DNA from 3 places in the Pseudomonas sp. S3_C06 genome. Region 3 is predicted to be linked to each of the others. Evidence: predicted binding sites of a transcription regulator. Region 3 holds the regulator's gene; each other region holds the start of a gene.
What was found. Region 3 encodes sigma-54, which starts transcription at its own class of promoters, with help from an activator protein. Its sites were predicted from a motif close to ANTGGCATNNANNTTGCTNT; they were not measured.

Region 1: a site for sigma-54 is predicted at 4,550-4,569, ahead of AB4N44_RS26290 (circularly permuted type 2 ATP-grasp protein). Genes of this name have one in related genera too.
Region 2: a site for sigma-54 is predicted at 2,835-2,854, ahead of AB4N44_RS26580 (CmpA/NrtA family ABC transporter substrate-binding protein). Genes of this name have one in related genera too.

What each region holds. Positions count from the first base shown of each region.
Region 1 is NZ_CP162747.1:5,891,976-5,899,849, forward strand. It holds gene AB4N44_RS26255 (long-chain-acyl-CoA synthetase) at 1-434, shown strand, start outside; gene AB4N44_RS26260 (ankyrin repeat domain-containing protein) at 532-1,050, shown strand; gene AB4N44_RS26265 (hypothetical protein) at 1,183-1,713, shown strand; gene AB4N44_RS26270 (PLDc N-terminal domain-containing protein) at 1,785-1,976, shown strand; gene speE (polyamine aminopropyltransferase) at 2,213-3,088, shown strand; gene AB4N44_RS26280 (hypothetical protein) at 3,325-3,558, shown strand; gene AB4N44_RS26285 (ribonuclease E inhibitor RraB) at 3,768-4,115, shown strand; gene AB4N44_RS26290 (circularly permuted type 2 ATP-grasp protein) at 4,602-6,011, shown strand; gene AB4N44_RS26295 (alpha-E domain-containing protein) at 6,024-6,974, shown strand; gene AB4N44_RS26300 (transglutaminase family protein) at 6,971-7,774, shown strand.
Region 2 is NZ_CP162747.1:5,960,140-5,968,013, reverse strand. It holds gene rlmKL (bifunctional 23S rRNA (guanine(2069)-N(7))-methyltransferase RlmK/23S rRNA (guanine(2445)-N(2))-methyltransferase RlmL) at 1-734, opposite strand, end outside; gene rmf (ribosome modulation factor) at 1,267-1,482, shown strand; gene AB4N44_RS26585 (quinone-dependent dihydroorotate dehydrogenase) at 1,727-2,746, opposite strand; gene AB4N44_RS26580 (CmpA/NrtA family ABC transporter substrate-binding protein) at 2,970-4,181, shown strand; gene AB4N44_RS26575 (ANTAR domain-containing response regulator) at 4,197-4,772, shown strand; gene AB4N44_RS26570 (nitrate/nitrite transporter) at 5,203-6,414, shown strand; gene AB4N44_RS26565 (bifunctional protein-serine/threonine kinase/phosphatase) at 6,422-7,874, shown strand, end outside.
Region 3 is NZ_CP162747.1:4,923,792-4,931,665, reverse strand. It holds gene mlaE (lipid asymmetry maintenance ABC transporter permease subunit MlaE) at 1-71, opposite strand, end outside; gene AB4N44_RS21775 (ATP-binding cassette domain-containing protein) at 71-880, opposite strand; gene AB4N44_RS21770 (KpsF/GutQ family sugar-phosphate isomerase) at 1,156-2,130, shown strand; gene AB4N44_RS21765 (KdsC family phosphatase) at 2,130-2,654, shown strand; gene lptC (LPS export ABC transporter periplasmic protein LptC) at 2,663-3,235, shown strand; gene lptA (lipopolysaccharide transport periplasmic protein LptA) at 3,222-3,767, shown strand; gene lptB (LPS export ABC transporter ATP-binding protein) at 3,767-4,492, shown strand; gene AB4N44_RS21745 (RNA polymerase factor sigma-54) at 4,680-6,173, shown strand; gene hpf (ribosome hibernation-promoting factor, HPF/YfiA family) at 6,247-6,555, shown strand; gene ptsN (PTS IIA-like nitrogen regulatory protein PtsN) at 6,567-7,031, shown strand; gene rapZ (RNase adapter RapZ) at 7,034-7,874, shown strand, end outside.

The DNA of each region.
Region 1 (7,874 bases), 970 kb from region 3:
ATCGCCTCGGTGACACCTATCGCTGGAAGGGCGAAAACGTCTCGACCACTGAAGTCGAAAACCTGCTGCTGCAACATCCGCACATCTCCGAGGCGGTGGCGTATGGCGTGGAGATCCGCAATACCAACGGCCGCGCCGGCATGGCGGCGATTACGCCGGCGGAATCCCTCGCGACCCTGGATTTCGCCGAGTTGCTGACCTTCGCCCGCGAACGTATGCCGGCCTACGCGGTACCGTTGTTCCTGCGGGTGAAGGTGAAAATGGAAACCACCGGGACCTTCAAATACCAGAAAACCCGACTGAAAAATGAAGGTTTCGACCCTGGCCAGACGGGCGATGATCCGATCTACGCATGGCTGCCTGGCACGCAGACTTACGTTCGGGTCACCGATGAGGTGCTGGCGGAAATTCATCAAGGCAAGCATCGTTATTGAATCTGGCTATGAGTCGGCTTGAGAAAAAGGGGGTGACAGCCACCGTCTCGCTCGGGAAACTGTCGGCTTTCCGATTGACCGAAAGTGGAGTTGCCCCATGTCCGACCAAAGCCGCCAGATGACCCCTGAAGAAGCTGCCGAATTCACCGAGCAGGTTTTCAACAAGGCGCGCGACGGTGATGCCGAGATGCTCGATCGCCTGGTCACCGCCGGTTTGCCGGTCAACCTGAAAAACAGCAAGGGTGACACGCTGCTGATGCTGGCCAGTTACTACGGCCATGTCGATGCGGTGAACGTACTGCTTAAACACAAGGCTGACCCGGAAATGCGCAATGGCAACGGCCAGAGCCCGATTGCCGGTGCGGCGTTCAAAGGCGATCTGGCGGTGGTCAGGGCGTTGGTCGAGGCGGGCGCCGAGATTGAAGGCTCGTCGTTCGATGGGCGTACGGCGTTGATGATGGCGGCGATGTTCAACCGTGTTGAAATCGTTGATTACCTGATCAGCAAAGGCGCCAACGCGCAAGCCAAGGACGCCAACGGCGTGACGGCGCTGGACGCGGCCCGCACCATGGGCGCGGTCGACACCACCGCACAGCTGGAAAAACTGTTGGGTTGATAAGATCAGAAGATCGCAGCCTGCGGCAGTTCCTGCACGGATCCCTTGTAGGTGCTGCCGCGGGCTGCGATCTTTTGCTTTGTGCGCTATCCTCCGCGCCCTCGAAATTCACCTGCCACAGGATCCGCCCTCATGAAAGCCGCACTCGCCGAACTCATCAGCAAAATCAGCTCCGGCTGCATGGGCGAGGACGAGATCCTGAAAGTCGCCGACGAAGCGGCGCAGGCCTACGCCGATGCGGATGCCTTTCTGACCGCCAATCCGGACATCAACTACGACGACACCTTCCCGATTCCGCTGGGCGAGTGGGTCGTGGTCGGCAGCCTGCCGGAAACCGTGCTGTTCCAGGCAGACACCTATGTCGACCTGTTCGCGCAGATCGTCGCCTCGTTTGGCCCGGGTGTGGATTTCAACCTCAAGCCCAAGCAATTGGCCAAGACCGAAGCCCTGACTGCACTCAACCGCATCCAGGTGCAGATGAGCAGCATGAACAAGGAAAACGGCGGCTACACGCTGATGAACTTCAGCCAGTTGCTCGACGACGAACTGCAGATGGTTTTGGTCTACGGCAACGACGTACCTCGCGTACTGGAGTTGTGCGCCGAAGTCGGCATCGCCGCCGCTCCTTCGCTGGAAGCCTTGAAGATCGCCGTTCACGTCTGAACGCAATAAAAGGGAACCCTGCGCGCGACCGTCTATCCTAAAAGTGCATGCCACTATTCTGGAGCGACACCATGGGTTCCACGTTCAACGGTCTGATTGGCCTGATCATTCTTGCCCTCGACATCTGGGCCATCATCAACGTGTTGAAAAGCGGCGCGACCACCGGGATGAAAATCGTCTGGGTGCTGCTGATCATCCTCCTGCCGGTGCTGGGCCTGATCATCTGGGCGATCGCCGGACCGCGCGGCAACGTGCGGATCTGAATCAGCTAACACCGCAATACCCCTCTAGGAGCGAGCCTGCTCGCGAACGCGGTAGATCAGTCATCGACAATGTTGGCTGACACGCCGCCTTCGCGAGCAGGCTCGCTCCCACATGGGATTGTGGTGGGCCGATGAAGTGAGGTTCGACCTGTCATCTTCGGCAACGTAGAATGCGCGCCTTTCCCGGGCAATCGTCCCCACGATTGACGCCCGCGCATTCATCGGAGCACTTCACCATGACCGTTACCAAAACCAGCGAGTACCTGGAAACCCTCTACGAAGGCTACGGCCAGCGTTTTCGCATGGAAAAACTGCTGCACGAAGTGCGCACCGAACACCAGCACCTGGTGATCTTCCAGAACCCGCGCATGGGCCGTGTCATGGCACTGGACGGCGTGATTCAGACCACCGAAGCCGACGAATTCATCTACCACGAAATGCTCACCCACGTGCCGATCCTCGCCCACGGCAGCGCCAAGCGCGTGTTGATCATCGGCGGTGGTGACGGCGGCATGCTCCGTGAAGTGACCAAACACGCCGGCGTCGAGCACATCACCATGGTCGAGATCGACGGCACCGTGGTCGACATGTGCAAAGAGTTCCTGCCGAACCATTCCAGCGGCGCCTACGACGATCCGCGTCTGAACCTGGTGATCGACGACGGCATGCGTTTCGTCGCCACCACCACGGAAAAGTTCGACGTGATCATCTCTGACTCCACTGACCCGATCGGCCCGGGCGAAGTGCTGTTCTCGGAAAACTTCTACCAGGCGTGCCACCGCTGCCTGAACGAGGGCGGCATCCTCGTGACCCAGAACGGCACGCCGTTCATGCAGATCGACGAAGTGAAAACCACGGCCGGTCGCCTGAACAGCCTGTTCCCGGACTGGCACTTTTATCAGGCTGCGGTGCCGACCTACATTGGCGGCTCGATGACCTTTGCCTGGGGCTCGACCAACCCGGCTTACCGCAAGCTGAGCCGTGAAACCCTGCAACAGCGCTTCATCGGCAGCGGCATCGTCACCCGCTACTACAACCCGGAAATCCACATCGGCGCATTCGCCTTGCCGCAGTACGTGCTGCAGGCGATCAACAAGCCAAGCAACGACTAAAAGAACACTGCAACTCCCCTGTGGGAGCGAGCTTGCTCGCGAAATCGGACTGTCAGCCAACATATTTGTTGAATGAAAAACCGCTTTCGCGAGCAAGCTCGCTCCCACATTTGCTTCCCCGTAATGTAGATGTCGTTTTATTCACGTTCGTGCGCTGTAATCCTTTTGAACCAACTTTCGGCGCACCAGTCGATTTAGGTGTAAGCCCATTTGCGGGTTTGATCGAGGAGGCACCGATGCAAAAGTGGAAAGTCACTTTCGTGGACGATCATGGTGAAATTGTCGATGAGGTGTTCGAGCGCGCGGAATGCCCCAGCGACGATGAGGCCGCTCGATTGATCAAGGCACGGCTCCTGCCCGTCGCCGCCGAACTGGATCTGAACGATCTGGAAGGGCGCACCGCCGATGCTGGCGTCAAAAGCCTGAAAACCCAGAACAGCATCGAAATCCGCAGCATCACCCCAATCTGAAAATCTTCCTTCATCCGAAGCAACCAGGCCTTGGCAGCAGCTCTATCTTGGGGCTACTCTGCAAGCGAGATCAGCGAACGGATCGCTAAGGTCTGGTCTTGTCAGCTACATGCTTGTTCCCGCGTGCAACCACGTTGCCGTCGTACTTTGGCCACAGGCCCGGGGCGGGAATACGGAAAGTCTATCCATCTATGCGAGGGGGACGATTCATGAGCACAGCCTATCAAGAAGACATCAGCAGCAATGTTCTGCGCCGCATGAAAGAAGGCGGTTTCGATTTTTCCCGATTCCATCCCATCGAGTTCTACGCGATTTTCCCGGACGAGGAGCGGGCGCGCAGGGCGGCAGGCAAATTTCGCGGTGAATCCATCAATGCCCAGGTCAGCGTGCGTGATGACGGTGCGTGGGCGCTGGAATTAAGCAAAGTGATGTACGCGACCTATGACGATATCGGCGACTTCGAGCAGGGATTCTCTGCCGTGGTTGAACCTCTGGGCGGCATTATCGAAGGCTGGGGTGTGAAACAGGAGGTGCGCAACCGCCACCGTTTGAACTGATCTCTGGTTTCATTTGTTGAACAACGGCTGACCTTCGGGTTGGCCGTTGTCATTTCCGGCGTAAGCAAACGCTGTGGCAAAACCCTGAAACAAGAAACCGAGGCAAAAAAAAGCCACCGGAGAGGGTGGCTAAAAGGGAAGACCGATAAGGAGAGGAAACCGGTCAGGGTTACAGCGGGGCGGGCTGCCGAGGCAATCCCGATCAGTTGAGCTGGGCGCTTCGTGACGTGGTAGTCGGCGAAGTTTTGCAGCGAATGCGCGGATTATCCGCAGGCAGCGCCGGGCAGTGAAATCAACTCTGACTATGCTGGTGATAGGCGATGCAGTGCGTCGCAATGAAGCGGGGGCAATCCGGTTGGGGCATTTGCCGCACAGGAATGGTGCGGTGTCTGTAGCGTGAATATCCAACCGATTGAAATCAAAGCGTTTATGCCGATGGCACGGGCCTTGCGAAGGCCTGTAGGTCCGGGTGACAAGGAGTACGGCATGATCCGCACCTATTTTGATGAGATGTACGATGCCGGCGGCCAGGTTCGCCCGCATTATCGGGAGTTCGCCCGATGGCTGGCCGACACGCCTGACGAGCTGCTGGCTCAACGGCGACGCGAGGCCGATCTGCTGTTCCATCGCGCCGGCATTACTTTCACGCTCTATGGGGATGAGCAGGGCACCGAGCGCCTGATTCCCTTCGACACCATTCCGCGCAGCATTCCCGCCAGCGAGTGGCGGATCGTCGAGCGCGGCTGCATCCAGCGGGTCAAGGCGCTGAACATGTTTCTCGCCGACCTCTATCACGAGCAGCGCATCATCAAGGCCGGGATCATTCCTGCCGAACAGGTGCTGGCCAACGAGCAATATCAGTTGGCGATGCAAGGTCTGGATCTGCACCGCGATATCTATTCGCACATCTCCGGCGTCGATCTGGTGCGCGATGGCGACGGCACCTATTACGTGCTTGAAGACAACCTGCGCACACCGAGTGGCGTCAGCTACATGCTCGAAGACCGCAAGATGATGATGCGCCTGTTCCCGGAGCTGTTCGCCGCCCAGCGCATTGCGCCAATCGATCACTACCCGAACCTGCTGCTCGACACCCTGAAGAGCTCGAGCCCGATTGACGACCCGAGTGTGGTGGTGCTGACGCCGGGTCGCTTCAACAGTGCATTCTTCGAACACGCGTTTTTGGCGCGGGAAATGGGCGTGGAGCTGGTCGAGGGCGCGGATCTGTTCGTGCGTGATGACAAGGTCTTCATGCGCACCACCGACGGCCCGAAAGCGGTGGACGTGATCTACCGCCGGCTCGACGACGCTTTCCTCGATCCTCTGGCGTTCAACCCGGACTCAATGCTCGGCGTGCCGGGGCTGCTGTCGTCCTATCGCTCCGGCAACGTAGTACTGGCCAACGCCATCGGCACCGGTGTGGCGGACGACAAATCGGTGTATCCGTTTGTCACTGACATGATCCGTTTTTATCTCGACGAAGAACCGATCCTGAAGAACGTTCCGACCTGGCAGTGCCGCAATCCGTCTGAACTTTCCCATGTGCTGGCCAATCTTCCAGATCTGGTGGTCAAGGAAACCCAAGGCTCCGGCGGGTACGGAATGCTGGTGGGTCCGGCGTCGACGACGGCCGAAATCGACGCGTTCCGCGAGCGGATCAAGGCCAAGCCCCACGCGTATATCGCGCAACCGACGCTGTCGCTGTCGACTTGTCCGACCTTTGTCGAAAACGGCATTGCGCCGCGCCATATCGACTTGCGTCCGTTTGTGCTGTCCGGTCGCGAAACCCGCGTGGTGCCCGGCGGTTTGACCCGCGTCGCGCTGCGCGAAGGCTCTCTGGTGGTGAACTCCTCCCAGGGCGGCGGAACCAAGGACACCTGGGTGGTCGAGGATTGAAGGAAGCTTGCCATGTTAAGTAGAACTGCCTCGGATCTGTATTGGATGTCGCGTTACCTGGAGCGGGCGGAAAACCTCGCCCGGATGCTCGACATCAGTTATTCGCTGTCGCTGATGCCGCAGGACGGTCGCGGCGATGGTCTGCACGAACTGGCGATGCCGCTGCTGATCACCGGCACCCTTGATGATTATCTGGAGCGTCACGGCGCGTTGCATGCCGAACGCCTGCTGCACTTTTTTGCCCTTGATGCGGCTAATCCGGCGAGCATCTACAGTTGCCTCGGCGCGGCGCGGGCCAGCGCCCATGCTGTACGTGGACGCATCACCGCAGACATGTGGGAAAACATCAACGCGACGTGGCTGGAGATTCGCGGGATCGCCGAGCAGGGTCTGAGCCGTTACGGCATGAGCCGCTTTTGCGAATGGATCAAGGAACGCTCGCACCTGTTTCGTGGCGCGTCCTACGGCACGATCATGCGCAACGATGCGTTTCGCTTTATTCGTCTCGGCACGTTTATCGAGCGCGCCGACAACACCCTGCGGTTGCTCGATGCACGTTATGAAATGGCCGGCGATCAGGCTGAAGCGGTCAGTGACGGCACGGCACACGCTTATTACCAGTGGAGTGCCTTGCTGCGCGCCTTGTCGTCATTCGAGGCCTACACCGAAATCTACCGCGATGCGCCCGGCGCCCGTCACGTCGCCGAGTTGCTGCTGTTGCGTGCCGATGTCCCTCGTTCACTGCGCGCCTGCACCGAGGAGATCGATCAGATTCTCGCGCAGTTGCCCGGCGCCAATGGCCGACCGGCCCAGCGCCTCGCGGCAGAGATGGACGCGCGCCTGCGCTACACCGGCATCAACGAAATTCTCGAGGAAGGCCTGCACGCCTGGCTGACCGAATTCATCCCGCTGGTGCGCCAGTTGGGTAACGCCATTCACAGTTCCTACCTGGAGGCTGCATGAGACTTTCCATAAGCCACGAGACCACCTATCACTACGAAGATCAGGTGCGGGCGAGCATCCAGTACCTGCGGCTGACACCCCACGACAGCGAGCGTCAGCACGTGTTGAGCTGGCAACTCGACCTGCCACGCCCGGTGCGCGCGCAACTCGATCCGTTCGGCAACATCCTGCACGTGCTGACCATGGATGAACCGCACGAAGCGATCATCATTGGTGCTCGCGGTCAGGTTGATATCGATGAGCTGCGCGAGGCCGAGCATGAGAGTCAGTCGGCGCTGCCGTTCCTGCGCTTTACCCGATTGACCGAGGCCGACGAGGCATTGCGCGCGTTCGCCGAGAGATCCTGCAAGCAGCGGCGCGATCGCACCGCGCTGATCGATCTGATGCACGGTTTGAATCAGCACATGACCTACACTCCGGGTTCCACCGAAGTCGACACCAGCGCGGCGGAAGCCTTCGCCGGGCGTGCCGGGGTTTGTCAGGATCACGCTCATGCGTTCCTGGCTTGTGCACGTAGTCTCGGGATTCCGTCGCGTTATGTGTCGGGCTACTTGTACAGCGAAGATTGCGAGCATCTGGCCAGCCATGCCTGGGCGGAGGCCTGGCTGGATGACGCCTGGTACAGCTTTGACGTGACCAATGAACTGGCGCGGCCGGAGCGGCATCTGAAACTGGCGGTGGGTCTGGATTATCTGGATGCCTGCCCGGTGCGCGGCATGCGCCGGGGCGGTGGGTGTGAGCAGATGCATGCGAAAGTGTTCGTCTCACCAACCCCAGTCATCTCCGTACAACAACAGTAACGGGCTAACACAAAACCCTTGTAGGAGTGAGCCTGCTCGCGATAGCGGTCTGACAGTTGAATTATCAGTGTCTGACACTCCGCTATCGCGAGCAGGCTCA
Region 2 (7,874 bases), 1.0 Mb from region 3:
TTTTTCCACAGTGCCGGCACGTGACCGAGCCACGCGGTAAAGCCCCACTGCTCACGGCGCAGGTTCGGCGCCATGTCGGCGGCAATCATGCCGGCTTCGACGAGGAACGTACCGACGCCGCACATCGGGTCAGCCAGCGCGCCGCCTTCGGCAGCAATGCGCGGCCAGCCGGAACGGATCAGGATGGCTGCCGCGAGGTTTTCCTTCAGCGGTGCCGCCCCTTGCTGCAAGCGATAGCCGCGCTGGTGCAGGCTGTGGCCGGACAGGTCGAGGGAGAGGATCGCTTCGCCGCGATCCAGACGCAGGTGAATGCGCAGATCCGGGTTGAGCTTGTCGATCGACGGACGGTCGCCCTGCGGGGTGCGCAGTTTGTCGACGATGGCGTCTTTGACTTTCAGGGCACCGAAGTGGGTGTTGTCGATGCCTGAGCCGTGGCCGCTGAATTCGACGGCCAGGGTGCCGTCGCTGAGCATGTGATCCTGCCACTCGATGTCGAGCACACCGTGGTAGAGGTCTTCAGCGTCTTTCATCGGGAAACGCTTGAGCACCAGCAATACGCGGTTGGCCAGACGCGACCAGAGGCACAGGCGATAAGCGGTTTCCATGGTCGCCATGCCACGCACGGCGGAGGTGTGCTCGCGCGCTTCTTCAAGGCCAAGCCCGACGGCTTCCTCGATGAGCAGGCCTTCAAGGCCTTTAGGGCAAGTGAGGAAGAGTTCGAAACGGTCGGACATGGTATTTCCAGAGCCTTTGGCTAGTGAATCGGCAACGCATTGCCGATCCGGTTTTCAATCAGGCGCTTTTCTAAAAGAGCGCCCGCGTGGCACGAAGGTGTGCCGTTCCATCCCCGCTGCTCGGGTTAAAAGAGCTTAGATGCCGGGACAGATAAAAAAGGTGATGCAACAAAAAGTCTTAAAGCGACCCTTCGTCGCTTTATACCCCAGCGCAAACGTGGGTCATTCTCACTAAAGAATTAACCCCATCATCCAGCGCGGGGCCGATCATACCGGGGTTTGCTCAATAAACGTTCAATAAATAAGCGGTTACTTATCGCTATAGCACTCTTTTCGTTACGTCCTTATGACAAAACGGTCATTCCATCGCTGTGACTCATTGGTTAGAAATGAACACAGGTTGACGTCGCAACGGCGTCAACACCTTGGCTCGCCACGCCGGCAGCGAGCCGCACCATGGCAGGTTTCTTCTGCCAGACCTCAGTTGAGGTCAACGCGACACAAAACAGTCAACAAGTGAGGGAAACACCCTATGAGAAGACTTAAGCGTGATCCGTTGGAAAGAGCATTTTTGCGCGGATATCAATATGGCGTTGGTGGCAAATCCCGTGAGCTTTGCCCATTTACTCTACCGTCGGTACGCCAAGCCTGGATTAACGGCTGGCGAGAAGGACGCGGCGACAACTGGGACGGTATGACCGGCACTGCGGGAATCCACAGACTCAACGAACTTCACGCCGTCGGCTGACACAGGGCATTAATTCCGACACGACAATCTGAATTTGTAACGACTTACCATGCACGTCCTTCCCGGACGGCGGGCTCCGGCCCAGGGGCTCCTTCGAGGAGCCCTTTTTTATGCCGGAAAACTCATTTTTTGTGCTGGAACACGAAACCTGTGGGAGCGAGCCTGCTCGCGAAAGCGGCGTGTCGGTCACAGAAATATTGACTGAACTGGCACCTTCGCGAGCAGGCTCGCTCCCACAATTGGATCAGCGCAGGGCGGCGATCGCGTCTACCGATTCACGAATCAGCGCCGGGCCTTTATAGATGAAGCCGGAGTAGATCTGCACCAGGCTCGCACCGGCGAGAATCTTCTCGGCCGCATGCTTGCCTTCAGTAATCCCGCCCGCCGCAATGATCGGCAACCGCCCAGCCAACTCACCGGCCAGCACCTTCACGGTGTTCGTACTCTTCTCACGAACCGGCGCACCCGACAAACCGCCCGCCTCGTCGCCATGCTCCATGCCTTCAACGCCAACACGGCTCAGGGTGGTGTTGGTCGCGATCACCGCGTCCATACCGGTTTCGATCAGCGCTTGGGCAACCTGCGCGGTTTCTTCATCGGTCATGTCCGGCGCGATCTTGATCGCCAACGGCACATGCTTGCCATGACGCAACGCCAGTTCAGCACGGCGCGTGGCCAGATCGGCGAGCAACTGCTTGAGCGAATCACCGAACTGCAGGCTGCGCAGGCCCGGGGTGTTCGGCGAACTGACGTTGACCGTCACATAGCTGGCGTGGGCGTAGACCTTGTCCAGGCAGATCAGGTAGTCGTCGACCGCGCGTTCAACCGGCGTATCGAAGTTCTTGCCGATGTTGATGCCCAGCACGCCTTTGTATTTCGCTGCGGCCACACGCGCCAGCAGGTTATCGACACCGAGGTTGTTGAAACCCATGCGGTTGATGATCGCCTCGGCTTCCGGCAAGCGGAATATCCGTGGTTTCGGGTTGCCCGGCTGCGGGCGCGGGGTCACGGTGCCGATTTCGACAAAACCGAAACCCAGTTGCGCGAAGCCATCGATGGCCGCGCCGTTCTTGTCCAGACCGGCCGCCAGCCCCACCGGGTTCGGGAACTCCAGGCCCATGACCGTCACCGGCTTCTTCGCCGGCGCCTTGCACAGCAAGCCGTTGAGACCCAAACGCCCACCCGCGCCGATCAGATCCAGCGACAGATCGTGGGAGGTTTCCGGGGAAAGTTTGAACAACAGCTGACGGGCCAGGGTGTACATGGGCGGCGATGACTCGGGCGGCGAAAAGAGGCGGCGATTATAGCCGGGCATCGACCTGCGGCGCGAGGCGCACGCGCAAATCACTGGCACTGGCATATGCCTTGCACCCTCCTTGACTATCAGCGCGCAGGCCAATGACGGCACGCGGGCAAGGACAATGGCGTCGTCCCGGGTTTTGCCTGCGCAAAGTCCGCGGCGGCGCTTTTTTTCGAGGTGGCGGTGTATGAATGAACCTTCGGTAGGGCCACTGGCCTGGGTCAACGGCAGCGATGCCCCGGAAAAAAGTGCAATCAACCTCGGTTTCATGGCGTTGAGCGACTGCGCATCGGTTGTCGTTGCTGCTACACAGGGCTTTGCCCAGCCTTATGGACTAACGCTGAACCTGAAGCGCCAGGCCTCTTGGGCGAATCTGCGCGACAATCTGGTCAGCGGCGAACTGGATGCCGCCCACAGTCTGTATGGTCTGATCTACGCCGTTCACTTGGGCATCGGCGGTGTCGCCCCGACTGACATGGCGGTGCTGATGGGGCTGAACCAGAACGGCCAAAGCCTCAACCTGTCGCACGGCCTGCAGAACCTCGGCGTGAGCAGTCCTGAAGCGCTGGATCGGCACGTGCACCAAAGCCGCGCAAAACTCACCTTCGCCCAGACCTTTCCCACTGGCACTCATGCGATGTGGCTGTATTACTGGCTGGCGAGTCAGGGCATTCATCCGTTGCAGGATGTCGACAGTGTGGTGGTGCCGCCGCCGCAAATGGTTGCGCATCTGCAAGCCGGGCGCATCGACGGCTTTTGCGTCGGCGAGCCTTGGGCTGCTAGCGCGGTGCAGCAGAATCTGGGTTTTACCCTGGCCACCAGTCAGACCATCTGGCCCGATCACCCGGAAAAAGTCCTTGGTTGCACCCGCGATTTTGTCGAGCAATACCCGAACACCGCGCGGGCGTTGGTGATGGCGATTCTTGAGGCCAGCCGTTTCATTGAGGAAAGCCCGGAAAACCGTCGCAGCACCGCGCAGTTGCTCAGCGCGCCGGAATATCTGGACGCTCCGCTTTCGTGCATCGAACCGCGTTTTCTCGGCGATTATGCCGATGGCCTCGGCAATCGCTGGCAGGATCCGCACGCGCTGCGCTTTCACGGCAATGGCGAAGTGAATCTGCCTTATCTGTCGGACGGTATGTGGTTCATGACCCAGTTCCGCCGCTGGGGCTTGCTGCGTGAAGACCCGGATTACCTCGCTGTCGCCCGTCAGGTTCAGCAACTCGATCTGTATCGCGACGCCGCTACTGAGCTCGGTGTTGCCGCGTGGGGCACCGACATGCGCAGCAGCCAGTTGCTCGACGGCAAAATCTGGGACGGCAGCGACCCGGCCGCTTACGCGCGCAGCTTCAAGCTGCACGCGTTGAACGACGACGCCCCTCTTCTCGCCCGCCGCTGACAGGAGACCGCGAACATGTTGCGCATTCTGTTGATCAACGACACAGCGAAAAAAGTCGGGCGCCTGAAAGCCGCATTGACCGAAGCCGGTTTCGAGGTGATTGATGAGTCCGGCCTGACCATCGACCTGCCCGCGCGCGTCGAAACGGTGCGCCCGGACGTAATCCTGATCGATACCGAGTCACCGAGCCGCGATGTCATGGAGCAAGTCGTGCTGGTCAGCCGCGACCAGCCTCGGCCGATTGTGATGTTTACCGACGAGCATGACCCCGGAGTGATGCGTCAGGCGATCAAGTCCGGGGTCAGTGCCTACATCGTCGAAGGCATTCACGCCCAGCGTTTGCAGCCGATTCTTGATGTGGCGATGGCACGATTCGAGAGTGATCAGGCCTTGCGCGCGCAGTTGCAGGCGCGAGACCTGCAATTGGCTGAGCGCAAGCGTATTGAGCTGGCCAAAGGGTTGCTGATGAAGATGAAGGACTGCAATGAGGAAGAGGCTTACACCTTGATGCGGCGCCAAGCGATGAGCCGGCAGCAGAAGCTGATTCAGGTGGCGGAGCAGATTATTGCCATGAGTGAGTTGCTGGGTTGAGGTGTCCTCTTAAGAGCCCCCTCACCCTAGCCCTCTCCCAAAGGGAGAGGGGACTGATTGGGGGATGCTCGCGATGTACGCCGACTTGCAATTTCTGCTGTGAATCCATAATCGACTAGGTCTTTCAGGTCGATGTTTGGCGCAAGACACCTCGGTCAGTCCCCTCTCCCTCCGGGAGAGGGTTAGGGTGAGGGGCTTTTGATTTTCCGGCTGTTGGCACAAATCTCGCTATGTAAAACGCACAGGTAACCAACGGCGGTTGCCCCACCCACGACAAAGACGTCGCTCACCCCGTTCGCCCCTTCGGCGAATCAGGTAGCGGCGTTTTTGCGTTTTGGCCCCACAGCTCGGGGCCGGTGGTGCGGCCGTGGCGGCGCCCCACCTGCTGTTGCATGACTCCTTTCGAGACTCTTTTCAGCTGAGGTGCGCGATGAATTCAAGCTTCTGGAAATCCGGCCACACCCCGACCCTGTTCGCGGCCTTCCTCTATTTCGACCTGAGCTTTATGGTCTGGTACCTGCTCGGCCCGTTGGCGGTGCAGATTGCCGCCGACCTGCAGCTAACCACGCAGCAACGCGGCCTCGTTGTCGCCACGCCGATCCTCGCCGGTGCGGTGCTGCGTTTTGTGATGGGCATGCTCGCCGATCGGTTGTCGCCGAAAACCGCCGGTCTGATCGGCCAGGTCATCGTGATCTGCGCATTGTTCGGCGCCTGGAAAATCGGCATCCACAGTTATGAACAGGCGCTGATACTCGGCCTGTTCCTCGGCATGGCCGGCGCGTCGTTTGCCGTCGCCCTGCCCTTGGCCTCGCAATGGTATCCACCGCAGCATCAGGGCAAAGCCATGGGCATTGCCGGTGCGGGCAACTCCGGCACCGTGTTCGCCGCATTGCTTGCGCCGGTGCTCGCCGCTGCGTTCGGCTGGAGCAATGTTTTCGGTTTCGCTCTGATTCCGTTGATCCTGACGTTGGTGCTGTTCGCCTGGCTGGCAAAAAATGCGCCTGAGCGGCCAAAAGCCAAAGCCATGGCTGACTACTTCAAAGCCCTCGGCGACCGTGACAGTTGGTGGTTCATGTTTTTCTACAGCGTGACCTTCGGCGGTTTCATCGGTCTGGCCAGCGCCCTGCCCGGCTACTTCAACGATCAATACGGCTTGAGCCCGGTGACGGCCGGTTACTACACCGCAGCCTGCGTGTTCGGCGGCAGCCTGATGCGTCCGCTGGGCGGCGCCCTGGCTGACCGTTTCGGTGGCATACGCACCTTGCTGGCGATGTACACCGTCGCTGCCGTGTGCATCGCGGCCGTCGGCTTCAACCTGCCAAGTTCCTACGCGGCACTGGCGTTTTTCGTCTGCACGATGCTCGGTTTAGGGGCAGGCAATGGTGCGGTTTTCCAACTGGTGCCGCAGCGCTTTCGTCTGGAGATCGGCGTGATGACCGGGTTGATCGGCATGGCCGGCGGCATCGGCGGTTTTGCCTTGGCCGCCGGCATGGGCGCGATCAAACAAAGCACCGGCAGCTATCAACTGGCCCTGTGGTTGTTCGCCAGCCTCGGCGTATTGGCGTGGTTTGGTCTGCACGGCGTCAAGCGTCGCTGGAGAACCACCTGGGGCTCGGCAGCGGTGACGGCGGCGCGGGTCTGAGGCATCAATGGCCCTGCAACTGAGCTTTGCCGAAGCCAGCGCCACCGGCCCACGCGCGGAGAATCAGGACGCTTTGCGCCTGGTCACACCCGCTCCGGCGCTGGCGGCGAGCAAAGGTTTTCTGTTTGCCATCGCCGACGGCGTCAGCCAATGCGCCGATGGCGGACTGGCTGCGCGCTCGACCTTGCAGGCCTTGGCGCTCGACTACTACGCCACGCCGGAAACCTGGAGCGTGGCGCAGGCACTGGATCGCCTGCTGCTCGCGCAAAACCGCTGGCTGCAGGCCAATGGCGGTGGGCAACCGCTGCTCACCACGGTCAGCGTCTTGGTCATGCGCGGTCGGCGCTTCACCCTCGCCCACGTCGGCGACTGCCGGGTGTATCGCTGGCACGCCGACAGTTTGCAGCGGATCTCTGAAGATCATGTCTGGGATCAGCCGGGCATGCAGCATGTGCTCAAACGTGCATTGGGGCTGGATCAGCATCTGGTGCTGGACTTCCTTGATGGTGAACTGCGCCACGGCGAGTGCTTTGTTTTGCTCAGTGACGGTGTCTGGTCGACACTCGGCGATACCGCCATTGCGGCGATTCTGCGTGATCAGCCGGATCTTCACAGCGCCGCGCAGACGCTGGTCAACGCCGCGCATCTGGCGGGGAGCCAGGACAATGCCAGTGCATTGCTGGTACGGGTTGATGCTTTGGGTGAGGCAAATATCGGCGATGCACTGATTCATTTGCAGCAATGGCCACTGCCTCCAGCGCTGAAACCCGGGCAGCACTTTGAAGGCTGGCAGGTGCAAGGGATTGTTGCTCAGAGTCAGCAATCGCTGCTCTATCGAGTGCATGATGGGCAAGGTCAGAGGTGGTTGCTGAAAACCCTGCCCACGCGCTCCGCCGATGATTCCTACGCCGGGCAAGCGTTGTTGTCCGAAGAATGGTTCCTGAAACGTGTGGCCGGGCGGCATTTTCCTGAAGTCCATGCGTGCCAGCAGCGTCAGCATTTGTACTACGTGATGCGCGAATATTCCGGGACGACGCTGGCGCAGATTCTTCAACAAAATGGGCCTTTACCCCTAGCGCAATGGCAGGACATCGCGGAGCGTCTACTACGCGCGGCCGGACTGCTGCATCGACGGCAGATTCTGCACCGCGATATAAAACCGGAAAACCTGCATTGGAGTGATGACGGCGAATTGCGTTTGCTGGATTTTGGCCTGGCGTACTGCCCAGGCTTGTCCGAAGACGCGCCGTCGACTTTACCGGGGACGCCAAGCTACATCGCCCCGGAAGCGTTTCGCGGCGATCCGCCGAGTGCGCAGCAGGATTTGTATGCAGTCGGCGTGACCCTGTACTTCCTGCTCACCGGGCATTTTCCCTATGGCGAGATCGAAGCGTTTCAGCGGCCGCGATTTGGCGTGGCGGTGAGTGCCAGTCGATTTCGGCCGGATCTGCCGGAATGGC
Region 3 (7,874 bases):
AACACCGCGACGGCGTCGATCGCCGCCTCGCCGAACCGGCGCACGCGTTCTATTAATGAAATTCTGCGCATCAGCGCTTCCCCAGAAGATCTGCGCGGTAATCCGTCGCTGGAAAATGGTACGGCACCGGGCCATCGGGATCGCCGGTCATGAACTGACGGATACGCGGCTCGTCCGAGCTCATCAACTCGTCCGGCGTACCCTGCCCCAGTACCTGACCATCACCGACAACATAGATGTAATCGGCGATGCTCGCGGTTTCCGCCAGATCGTGGGACACCACGATACTGGTGATCCCCAGCGCGTCGTTGAGCAGGCGAATCAGACGGACCAGCACACCCATGGCGATCGGGTCCTGCCCGACGAACGGTTCGTCGTACATGAGGATCTGCGGATCGAGCGCAATCGCCCGCGCCAGTGCGACGCGGCGCTTCATGCCACCGGACAGCTCATCCGGCATCAACTCGATGGCTCCGCGCAGACCGACCGCCTGCAACTTGAGCAGGACGATGTCGCGGATCATTTCTTCCGGCAAATCGGTATGAACACGCAGGGGGAAAGCCACGTTCTCGAACACATCGAGATCGGTGAACAGCGCGCCGCTTTGAAACAGCACACCCATGTGCTTTCGCGCATCGAACAGATCGCTGCGCGAAAGCGCAGGCAGATTCTGGCCGTTGACCCAGACTTCGCCGCTGGCAGGACGCAATTGTGCGCCCATCAATCGCAGCAGCGTGGTCTTGCCACACCCGGAAGGCCCCATGATGCCGGTGACCTTGCCGCGCGGTATGCGAATATCGACGTTATTGAAAATGCTGCGCGCACCGCGCTTGAAGGAGACTCCCTTCAGCTCGACCGCGTAGGCGTTATCGGCACTCATCTAAACTCCTTGCGATGCAGCCTCTCACTCGGACGCCTGTCTTTACTTAAAAAGTACGTACATCCCGGGCAGGCCGAACTGGCGGCGAACTATATCACTGCAAAGGCTACGCGCCCAAGGCTTGTACCAGCCTGAGTTCGGCGATATGACAGGTCCGCAGGCTCTTTTACCGGGTTTTGGTAACGAGTAATGACAAAGCGCGACGAACTTGCGTGAGGCTTTGCCACATAACCGCTATAATCGCCGCCTTTTCATCGGGCTATACGATTTCTGACATGAGCCAATCCAGCGACCTGATTCAATCGGCACAACGCACCATCCAACTCGAAGTGGAAGCCGTACAAGGCTTGTTGCCCCATATCGACGCCGATTTCGTACGCGCTTGCGAGATGATTCTGGCCAGCAAGGGCCGTGTAGTTGTGGTCGGCATGGGCAAATCCGGGCACATCGGCAACAAGATTGCCGCGACCCTGGCCAGCACCGGCACCCCGGCTTTTTTCGTGCACCCGGCCGAGGCCAGCCATGGCGACATGGGCATGATCACTCGTGATGACGTGATTCTGGCCCTGTCGAACTCCGGCTCGACCAACGAAATCGTCACCCTGCTGCCGCTGATCAAACGTCTGGGTATCCAGCTGATCAGCGTCACCGGCAACCCGCTATCGCCGCTGGCCAAGGCGGCCGAGGTCAATCTCAACGTTCACGTCGAACATGAGGCCTGCCCGCTGAATCTGGCGCCGACCTCCTCGACCACCGCAGCGCTGGTCATGGGTGATGCGCTGGCCGTAGCGTTGCTGGAGGCGCGCGGTTTCACTGCCGAAGACTTCGCCTTTTCTCATCCGGGTGGCGCCCTTGGCCGTCGCCTGTTGCTGAAAGTGGAAAACGTCATGCATGCCGGTCAGGAGTTGCCGCAAGTACAGCGCGGCACGCTGCTCAAGGACGCACTGATGGAAATGACCCGTAAAGGTCTGGGCATGACCGTCATTCTTGAAACTGACGGCAAACTCGCCGGGATCTTCACGGACGGCGATCTGCGCCGCACGCTGGATCGCAGCATCGACATTCGCAGCGCCACCATCGATCAGGTAATGACCGCTCACGGCAAGACTGCCCGGCCGGAAATGCTGGCCGCCGAGGCCCTGAAAATCATGGAAGACCACCGAATCAACGCATTGGTAGTCGTAGACGAGGAAGATCGCCCGGTCGGCGCCTTCAACCTCTCCGATCTGCTGCGCGCAGGAGTCATGTAATGAGTAACGATCTGCTGCAACGCGGCAAAGCGATCAAACTGGCGGTTTTCGACGTCGACGGCGTTCTCACCGACGGGCGCCTGTACTTCCTCGAAGACGGCAGTGAGTTCAAGACCTTCAATACCCTCGATGGCCAGGGCATCAAGATGCTGATGAACGCCGGCGTGCAGACCGCTATCATCAGCGGTCGCAAGACCCCGGTGGTCGAGCGTCGCGCGAAAAACCTCGGCATCCCCCACCTGTTTCAGGGGCGCGAAGACAAATTGGTCGTTCTCGACGGTCTTCTCGAGCAACTGGGCCTAAGCTATGAAGAGGTTGCCTATCTCGGTGACGACCTGCCCGATCTGCCGGTGATTCGTCGCGTAGGTTTAGGCATGGCCGTGGCCAACGCCGCCGACTTCGTCCGCGAACACGCCCATGGCGTGACCCGCGCTCGCGGTGGTGAAGGCGCCGCCCGCGAATTCTGCGAATTGATCCTGCGCGCCCAGGGCCGCCTCGATGCGGCCAACGCCGCGTACCTGTGAGCCAAACCATGTTCAGCAAAAAATTTCGTAACTTCCTGCTGTTCGGCTGCATCGCTGCGATTTTCGCCGCGGTCGGCTACTGGAATATCAGCCCGGAACGCTTTCTCGACAAACCACCGGTCACCTCGGTGGAAACGCCTATCGACTGGTATGCGACCAACACGCACACCCTGCAATACCTGCCGGATGGCAAGGTGCAGTATGAAATGACGTCGGAAAAGGCCGAGCACGTAAAGGCAACCGACGTCACGCTGGTGACCAAACCCGATCTGAACATGTACCGCGGAACGGACTTCCCGTGGCACGTGACCAGTGAGCGCGGTGAAGTGAACTCAGGCGGCACCGAAGTCGAGCTGATCGATTCGGTACGCGTTGCGCGCACCGACGAAAAGAAGCGTGACATCCTGATCACTTCCACGCGCATGACCGTGTTCCCGCAGCAGGAATATGCGCAGACCGAGCAACCCGTTAGAATCGACGGCGCTGGCGGTGTATCGACTGGCGTTGGAATGAAAGCGTACCTGAAGGAAAGCAGGATACACCTGCTATCGAACGTAAGAGGACAGTATGAGGCTCGTTAAAACCCTCCCTATTTTGCTCAGTCTGGGCGCAGCACTGGGAAGCGTGAGCGCCTGGGCTCTGCCGAACGATCAGCAGCAACCTATCCGCATTCAGGCCGACGACGCCCAACTGGATGACAAGAACGGCATCGCTACCTATAAAGGTGATGTGATCATCACCCAGGGCTCGATGATCGTTAAAGGCAACACGGTCACCATGACTCGCGCGCCGAATGGCGATATCGACGTAGTGACCTCCGTGGGCAACCTGGCTTACTTCGAGCAGCTGCAAACCCAGGGCGACACCAAACCGGTTCAAGGCTACGGCGTGACGATTCAATACCACGCCCAGCAAAACCGCGTCGTGCTGATCGACAAGGCCAAGGTCGTCGACAAAGACGGCAACGTCACTCAGGGCGAGAAAATCGTCTACGACACCGTGAAGAAACTGGCCAGCGCCGGTCGCGCTACCGGCAGCAAGGTCACCGAGGCGCGTCCGCGCATCGACATGGTGATCCAGCCGAAGAAGAAAACCGACGAGAAAACCCAGTAATGGCAACTCTGAAAGCTCAGCACCTGGCCAAGGCCTATAAAAGCCGCCAGGTCGTGCGTGACGTCAGCCTGTCGATCGACAGCGGCCAGATCGTCGGCCTGCTCGGCCCGAACGGTGCCGGCAAGACCACGTGCTTCTACATGATCGTCGGCCTGGTACAGGCCGATCAGGGCCGCGTACTGATCGACGATCTGGACGTCAGCCATCAGCCAATGCACGGTCGCGCCAAGGCCGGTATCGGCTATCTGCCGCAAGAAGCGTCGATCTTCCGCAAACTGTCGGTGGCCGATAACATCATGGCCATCCTCGAGACCCGCCAGGAACTCGACAAGGCCGGCCGTCGCAAGGAGCTGGAAAGCCTGCTGCAGGAATTCCACATCAGCCACATCCGCGACAACCTCGGCATGAGCCTTTCCGGTGGTGAACGCCGCCGGGTGGAAATCGCTCGCGCACTGGCGACCGCACCGAAATTCATCCTGCTCGACGAACCGTTCGCCGGTGTCGACCCGATTTCGGTCGGCGACATCAAGCAGATCATCCACCACCTCAAGGCCAAGGGTATCGGTGTGCTGATCACCGACCACAACGTCCGTGAAACGCTGGATATCTGCGAAACCGCTTACATCGTCAACGATGGTCAACTGATCGCTGAAGGCGATGCAGAAACCATCCTGGCCAACGATCTGGTCAAGGAAGTGTATCTGGGCCACGAGTTCCGCCTGTAAGCGCAACAGTGCCCGGTGCGCCGCCGGGGCGCTGTATCGATTCAAGCAGGATTTAATCCGCTTTAATTGTTACAGCGCTCTAGGCAAACACTTCAGTTTCAGGCATATAATTTGCTTAAGTTTGGCGCCTCGGCGCCCTGTAGTGGATGGCGCATAGCGCCGGCGAATAAGGTGTTAAGCCCCTGCCATGAAACCATCGCTAGTCTTGAGAATGGGCCAGCAGCTGACGATGACACCGCAGCTGCAACAGGCCATCCGCCTGCTCCAATTGTCGACCCTGGATCTGCAACAGGAAATCCAGGAGGCGCTGGAATCCAATCCGATGCTCGAACGCCAGGAAGAAGGCGAAGACTTCGATAATTCCGACCCCATGGCTGACAACGCCGAACAGAAGCCCAACACCGAGATCCAGGAACCGTCCTATCAGGAAACCGCCCCGACGGTCGACAACCTCGAGGACGGCGAATGGAACGAGCGCATCCCCAACGAGCTTCCGGTCGACACGGCCTGGGAAGACGTCTACCAGACCAGCGCCAGCAGCCTGCCCAGCAGCGACGATGACGAGTGGGATTTCACCACACGCACGTCCGCCGGCGAGAGCCTGCAAAGCCACCTGCTGTGGCAACTGAACCTTGCGCCGATGTCCGACACCGATCGCCTGATCGCCGTGACCCTGATCGATTGCATCAACAATCAGGGCTACCTGGACGAAACCCTCGAAGAGATCCTTGAGGCGTTCGACCCGGAACTGGACATCGAACTGGACGAAATCGAAGCCGTCCTGCACCGCATCCAGCAGTTCGAACCGGCCGGCATCGGCGCGCGCAATCTCGGCGAATGCCTGCTGCTGCAATTGCGCCAGTTGTCGGCCAAGACACCTTGGCTGGCTGAAGCGAAACGTCTGGTCAGCGATTACATCGACCTGCTTGGCAGCCGCGACTACAGCCAGTTGATGCGGCGCATGAAGCTCAAGGAAGACGAACTGCGTCAGGTCATCGAGCTGGTGCAAAGCCTTAATCCGCGCCCGGGTTCACAGATCGAATCAACCGAAGCCGAATACGTCGTGCCCGACGTGATCGTGCGCAAGGACAACGAACGCTGGCTGGTCGAACTCAATCAGGAATCGGTGCCACGGCTGCGCGTCAACGCCCAGTACGCTGGTTTCGTCCGCCGCGCCGACACCAGCGCCGACAACACCTTCATGCGCAATCAGTTGCAGGAAGCCCGCTGGTTCATCAAGAGCCTGCAGAGCCGCAACGAAACCCTGATGAAAGTTGCCACCCAGATCGTCGAGCATCAGCGCGGTTTTCTGGAGTACGGCGACGAAGCGATGAAGCCATTGGTCCTGCATGACATCGCCGAAGCGGTCGGCATGCACGAATCGACGATTTCACGGGTGACCACGCAGAAATTCATGCATACCCCGCGCGGTATTTATGAGCTGAAATACTTTTTCTCCAGCCACGTCAGCACCTCCGAAGGCGGCGAATGCTCGTCCACGGCGATCCGCGCGATCATCAAAAAACTGGTTGCTGCGGAAAATCAGAAAAAGCCGTTGAGTGACAGCAAGATCGCTGGTTTACTGGAGGCACAAGGCATTCAGGTGGCTCGCCGCACCGTCGCCAAGTACCGCGAATCCCTCGGGATCGCGCCTTCGAGCGAACGCAAGCGGTTGATGTAAGCCACGTTACAGCGTTCCAGTGGCAGGCTATCCAGCCTGCCGCTTTATGCACTGGCAACGAAGGAGAAGCTGTATGCAAGTCAACATCAGTGGACACCAACTGGAAGTGACCGAACCTCTGCGCACCTACATCAACGAAAAACTCGACCGATTAGAGCGCCATTTCGACAAGATCACCAACGTGCAAGTCACGATGTGCGTCGAAAAGCTGAAGCAGAAAATCGAAGCCACCTTGCATATTCCCGGCGGAGAAGTGGTTGCCAATGCCGAGCATGACGACATGTATGCCGCCATTGACCTACTGACCGACAAGCTGGATCGCCAACTCAAAAAGCATAAGGAAAAGACCCAAAGCCTCCTCCAGGGCGCGACAGGTCGATAACCCCCCATTCCATGATCCGACTTGAAAGTATCCTGACCCCCGGCCGTTCCCTCGTGAACGTGCCGGGCGGCAGTAAAAAGAAAGCCCTCGAACAAATTGCCAACCTGATCGCCCGCGAAGTGCCGGATCTGGCCATGCAGGATGTCTTCGAGGCGTTGATTGCCCGTGAAAAACTCGGTTCCACCGGTTTTGGTAACGGCATCGCCATCCCCCATTGCCGCCTCAAGGGTTGCCAAGCGCCGATCAGCGCGCTGATGCACCTTGACGCTCCGATCGATTTCGACGCCATTGACGGCGCTCCGGTTGACCTGCTGTTTGTTTTGCTGGTCCCGGAAGCCGCCACCGATGCGCATCTGGAGTTGCTACGTCAGATCGCCAGCATGCTGGATCGTAAGGAAGTGCGCGAACAGCTGCGTAGCGCACCGAGTAGCGAAGCCTTGTATCAGGTCGTCCTGAGCGAGCAGAACGGGCATTAATCATGCGTTTGATCATCGTCAGCGGCCGTTCCGGCTCGGGTAAAAGTACGGCTCTGGATGTCCTTGAGGACAACGGCTATTACTGCATCGACAACCTGCCCGCAGGCTTGTTGCCGGAACTGGCCGAACGCGCGCTGATTCACACTGAGCTGGCGCAACCGCTGGTGGCCGTGTCGATCGATGCGCGTAACTTGCCGAGCCATCTGACGCGCTTTCCCGAGTTGCTTGAAGATGTCCGGGCCAAGCACATCCAGTGCGATGTCCTGTATCTGGACGCCGACGAAGAAACCCTGCTCAAGCGTTTCTCCGAGACCCGCCGACGCCATCCACTGAGCAACGCCAATCGCTCGCTGGCCGAAGCGATCCAGGATGAAACCGCCCTGCTCGGCCCGATCGCCGACCTCGCCGACCTGAAAATCAACACCACCAACCTCAACCTGTACCAGTTGCGCGACTCCATCAAGCTGCGTCTGCTGAATCAGCCAGAGCCGGGCACCGCATTTCTGGTCGAGTCCTTCGGCTTCAAGCGCGGCATGCCGGTGGATGCGGATCTGGTGTTCGATGTGCGCTGCCTGCCCAATCCGTACTGGAAGCCGGAACTGCGTGCGCAATCGGGTCTCGATGCGCCGGTGGCTGAATACCTGGCGGCACAGCCGGAGGTCGAAGAAATGTTTCAGGACATCTTCACCTACCTGCACAAGTGGCTGCCGCGCTTCGCCGCCAGCAACCGTGCCTACGTCACCATTGCCATTGGCTGCACCGGCGGGCATCACCGCTCCGTCTACCTGACCGAACGTCTGGGTCAGGCCCTGCAGAAAACCCTGAAGAACGTCCAGGTTCGCC